DNA from 2 places in the Isoptericola sp. NPDC055881 genome. Region 1 is predicted to be linked to the other one. Evidence: predicted binding sites of a transcription regulator. Region 1 holds the regulator's gene; the other holds the start of a gene.
What was found. The regulator LexA, encoded in region 1, represses DNA repair genes until DNA is damaged. The targets are predictions, from matches to a motif close to TCGAACANNTGTTCGA.
Positions count from the first base shown of each region.

Region 1 (2,389 bases):
TCCGACGACATCGAGGTGTGCCGCGGGGCCGACGTCGTGGCGGTCACGGCCGGGGCGAAGCAGAAGCCCGGCCAGAGTCGCCTGGACCTGGCCGAGGCGACCGTGGGCCTCACGAAGAAGATCCTGCCGCAGCTGCTGGAGGTGGCGCCGGACGCGATCTACCTCATGGTGACCAACCCCGTCGACGTGGTCACCTACGCCGCCCAGGAGGTCAGCGGTCTGCCCCGGGAGCGGGTCTTCGGCAGCGGCACGGTGCTCGACTCGTCCCGGCTGCGCGACGCCCTCGCCCGGCACTGCGGCGTCGCCGTCGGGAACGTGCACGCGAACATCGCGGGCGAGCACGGAGACTCGGAGATCGTGCTGTGGAGCTCGGCGTCGATCGCCGGGGTGCCGCTTCTCGACTGGCGTCCCTTCCGGGGACGCCCGCCGCTCGACGAGACTGCCCGCAGCCAGATCGCCACCGACGTGGTCGAGTCCGCCTACCGGGTCATCGCGGGCAAGGGCGCCACCAACTACGCCGTCGGCCTGGCCGCCACCCGCATCATCGAGGCGGTCCTCAACGACGAGCACCGCGTGATGAACGTGTCCTCGCGACTCGACGGGTTCTACGGGATCAGCGACGTCTGCCTGTCGGTGCCGTCACTCGTGGACCGGCGCGGCGTGGCTGAGACGATCGACACCCCGCTGTCCGACGACGAGGTGGCAGGCCTGCGGGCGTCGGCCGAGGGGATGCGCGAGGTGCAGGGCCGGCTCGGCCTCTGACGGTCCGCGCCACCTGGTGACCTGGTGCCACACCCGGCGGCCGGGTGAGCGCCCTCAGAGGCTGCGGAGCACCGCCACGACGCGTCCCAGCACCTGGGCCTCGTCCCCCGGGATCGGGGAGTAGGCGCTGTTCTGCGGCATGAGCCAGGTGTGCCCGCCGGTCTGCTTGAAGGTCTTGACCGTGGCCTCGCCGTCGATCATCGCCGCGACGACCTCGCCGTTCTCCGCGACCGGCTGGCTGCGCACCACGACCCAGTCGCCGTCGCAGATGGCCGCCTCGACCATCGAGTCGCCGGCGACCTTCAGCAGGAACAGGTCGCCGTCGCCCACGATCTGCCGAGGGAGCGGGAACACGTCCTCGACGACCTGCTCGGCGAGGATCGGGCCGCCGGCCGCGATCCGCCCCACCAGCGGGACGTAGGACGGCGCCCCCGCGGCCTCTGCGTCGGACCCGGCGACCGACCCGGCGACGAAGCCGGACGTCCGGGGAGCGGGCTCGTGCCCCGCGGCCTCCGCCGCCGGCGACTCCGGGTCGACGACCTCGATCGCACGCGGCCGGTTCGGGTCGCGGCGGAGGTAGCCCTTGCGCTCGAGCGTCGTGAGCTGGTGCTTGACCGAGGAGGGGCTCGCCAGGCCGACGGCCTCGCCGATCTCCCGCATCGTCGGCGGGTATCCGCGGTCCTCGACGGAGCGCCGGATCGTCTCCAGCACCCGCCGCTGGCGCGGCGTGAGGCGGTCGGCCGAGGGGGCGAGCTCGCTCACCGACGCCAGGGCGACCGGGGGTGCCGCCGGGGCGTCCTCGCGGGTCTCCGCCTGCGCCGGCCACGGCGCAGCAGCCGTCATGGACGCCGGGGCCTGGTCCCGTCCGCTGGTCATCGCGTTCTCCGTCCTGCAGGGGCGCGGCCCGTGGGCGGGCCGATGAAATCCGACAAACCTTCCATCGCGCTGCTGGTCACTCTAGGCCAGTTCGGGCGGGACATCAAACATCTGTTCGATCAGGTCTCGACCGTGTCGCCGGGGCGTGGTACACCTAGTACAGCAGTTCGACGTACAGGTGTTCGACGAACGGATGTTCGACGGGCCGCCGCGGCGGCGACACGACGCGTACCGGAGGTAGGACGATGCAGAACCCGCGCAGCACCACGGACGCACCGGGGTTCCTCGGGCTCGGCGGGCTTCGGCTCACCCGCCGGGGCCGCGCGGTGATCGCGGTCCTGGTCCTCCTGGTCCTCGTCGGCGCGGGGCTCGTCGGGCAGCGCGCGGTGGCCGAGTCGCCCGGATCGGGTGTGGAGGTGCGGCTGCACACCGTCGCGCCGGGGGAGACCCTCTGGCAGTACGCGCAGTCGGTGCGCGACTCGGGCGAGGACCTGCGCGACGTGGTCGCCGACCTGCGCGAGCTCAACGGCCTGACGACGGCCGAGCTGCAGACCGGACAGGTCGTGCTCCTCCCGCAGGACTGAACCCCCGCGCTGGTGCGGTGGTGGACGGCGGTGCGGACGGGTCCGCCGCGATGGGAGGATGGACCCTGCTTGCGCCCTGCGCGGCCCGCCGCTTACGTTGTCGGGCAGCCGGGCGCCGGTCCGGAGCCGAGCGCAGGAGACCAGCGATGCACTGCCCGTTCTGCCGC
Region 1 covers NZ_JBSHCR010000041.1:12,794-15,182, reverse strand. The annotation lists gene ACWGKI_RS13375 (L-lactate dehydrogenase) at 1-762, shown strand, start outside; gene lexA (transcriptional repressor LexA) at 817-1,605, opposite strand; gene ACWGKI_RS13365 (LysM peptidoglycan-binding domain-containing protein) at 1,884-2,222, shown strand; gene nrdR (transcriptional regulator NrdR) at 2,369-2,389, shown strand, end outside.

Region 2 (2,389 bases), on a different contig from region 1:
TCCGGCTCCTCGCCGACGGTCATCGCCAGGGTGCCCAGGCCGACCGGCCCGCCGCCGAACCGGCGGCACACGGCGTCCAGCACGGAGCGGTCGAGGCGGTCGAGCCCGATCGGGTCGACCTCGTACACCTCGAGGGCGGCTCGCGCGGCCCGCAGGTCCAGGAGGCCGTCACCGCGCACCTGCGCCCAGTCGCGGACGCGGCGCAGCAGCCGGTTCGCGATGCGGGGGGTGCCGCGTGACCGGCCGGCGATCTCGTGCGCGGCCGCGTGCTGCAGGTCGACGCCGAGCAGCCCGGCCGAGCGCAGGATGACGCGCTCCAGCTCCGCGGCGTCGTAGAAGTCGAGGTGTCCGGTGAAACCGAACCGGTCGCGCAGCGGCGCGGGCAGCAGGCCGGAGCGCGTGGTGGCTCCCACCACCGTGAACGGCGGCAGCGCGAGCGGGATGGCGCTGGCGCCGGCGCCCTTGCCGACGACGACGTCGACACGGAAGTCCTCCATCGCCACGTACAGCAGCTCCTCCGCAGGGCGCGCGAGGCGGTGGATCTCGTCGATGAAGAGGACCTCACCCTCCTCGAGCGAGGAGAGGACGGCCGCCAGGTCGCCCGCGTGCTGGATCGCCGGGCCGCTGGTGACGCGCAGCGACGTACCGAGCTCCGCCGCGATGATCATGGCCAGCGTGGTCTTGCCCAGCCCGGGCGGCCCGGACAGCAGCACGTGGTCGGGGGCGGCTCCGCGCGCCAGGGCCGCCTGGAGCACCAGGGAGAGCTGGTCGCGCACGACGCGCTGACCGACGAACTCGTCGAGCTTCTTGGGGCGCAGGGCCGCCTCGGCCGCCCGCTCGACGTCGTCGGCCGAGGACGTGACGAGGCGCTCTCCCCCGTACTCCGGCTCCGAGGGGTCAGCCACGTCGTCCGCCGAGGGAGCGAAGGGCCGCCCGCAGCGTGGCCGCGACGTCCAGCGGGCCGTCGTCGGCGCGGTCCGCGAGGACGCGCTCGACCGTGTCCTGGGCGACCTTCGCCGCCCAGCCCAGGCCGACCAGCGCGTCGACCACCTGGTCGCGCGCGGGGTCTCCGCTCGCGACGGGCGCCTCGTCCTGGACGACGTCGCCGGGTCCGGCCGCGGCCGGGGCGCCGAGCTTGCCCGACAGCTCCAGCACGAGGCGCTGCGCGCTCTTGGGCCCGACGCCGGGCACCCGGCGCAGCGCGGCGAGGTCCTCGGTCGCGACGGCGCGCCGCAGGGCGTCGGGGGTGAGCACGGCGAGCATCGCCAGGGCGATGCGCGGGCCGACCCCGGACACCGACTGCGCCGTCTCGAACACCTCGCGCTCGTCCGCCTCCGCGAACCCGAACACCGTCATCGAGTCCTCCCGGACGACGAGCGTGGTGTGCAGCTGCGCGCGCTCCCCCACCCGTAGTCCGGCGAGGGTGCCCGGGGTGGCGTGGACGAGGTACCCGACCCCGCCCACGTCGAGCACGGCCCGCTCCAGCGTCACGTGCGTGACTGTGCCGGTCAGGGAGGCGATCACCGAGGTCCTTCCATCGAGCTGGCCGTGCGTCGAACACCCGTACGAGGCGTCACTGTAACAACCGGGCCCGACACTCCGGGCGGCGACACGGGCAGGACCGCGCGTCCTCCCCGGGCGGGGCCGTCGTCAGCGGGTGGTGCGGGACGGTGCGCCGCGGTGCGAGGTGGTGCGGGCGGTGCGCTCCGCTGCCGCCCAGGCACGCTGCGCGGGGGTGAGCTCGTTCCGCTCGCCACCCTGCAGCGCCCCTGAGGGACGCCAGAGGTGGGTCACGGCGAGGGCGAGGGCGTCCGCGGCGTCGGCCGGGCGGGGCAGCTCCTCCAGGCCGAGGATGCGCGCGATCATCCGCTGCACCTGCTCCTTGCCGGCGCGGCCGGAACCGGTGACGGCAGCCTTGACCTCGCTGGGGGTGTGCATCGCGACGGGCACGCCCCGCTTCGCGGCGGCGACCATCGCGAGCCCGGCCACCTGCGCGGTGCCCATGACGGTGCTGCGGTTGTTCTGGGCGAACACGCGCTCCACGGCCACGACGTCGGGCACCGTCCGCTCGAGCCACTCGTCGAGCCCCTGCGCGATACAGAGCAGGCGCAGGTCCACGCTCAGCTCGGGCTCGCTGCGCACGACCCCGACGTCGACCATCCGGGCCCTGCGTCCCGGCAACGAGTCGACGACGCCGACCCCGCACCGGGTCAGCCCCGGATCCACCCCCAGCACTCGCACGCGGTCACCATCTCACGCACCGCGGACACCCCCGCGCAGGCGCGACGACGGCCCCGCACGGGACACAGATCACGCCCAGCCTCCTCCCACCACGAGGAGGACCCGCCACGAGCGAACGCGGCGGAGCGACGCGGGCGGGTCGGGTGGG
Region 2 covers NZ_JBSHCR010000027.1:24,088-26,476, forward strand. The annotation lists gene ruvB (Holliday junction branch migration DNA helicase RuvB) at 1-905, opposite strand, end outside; gene ruvA (Holliday junction branch migration protein RuvA) at 898-1,524, opposite strand; gene ruvC (crossover junction endodeoxyribonuclease RuvC) at 1,651-2,241, opposite strand.
Region 2: a site for LexA is predicted at 1,554-1,569, ahead of ruvA (Holliday junction branch migration protein RuvA). Genes of this name have one in related genera too.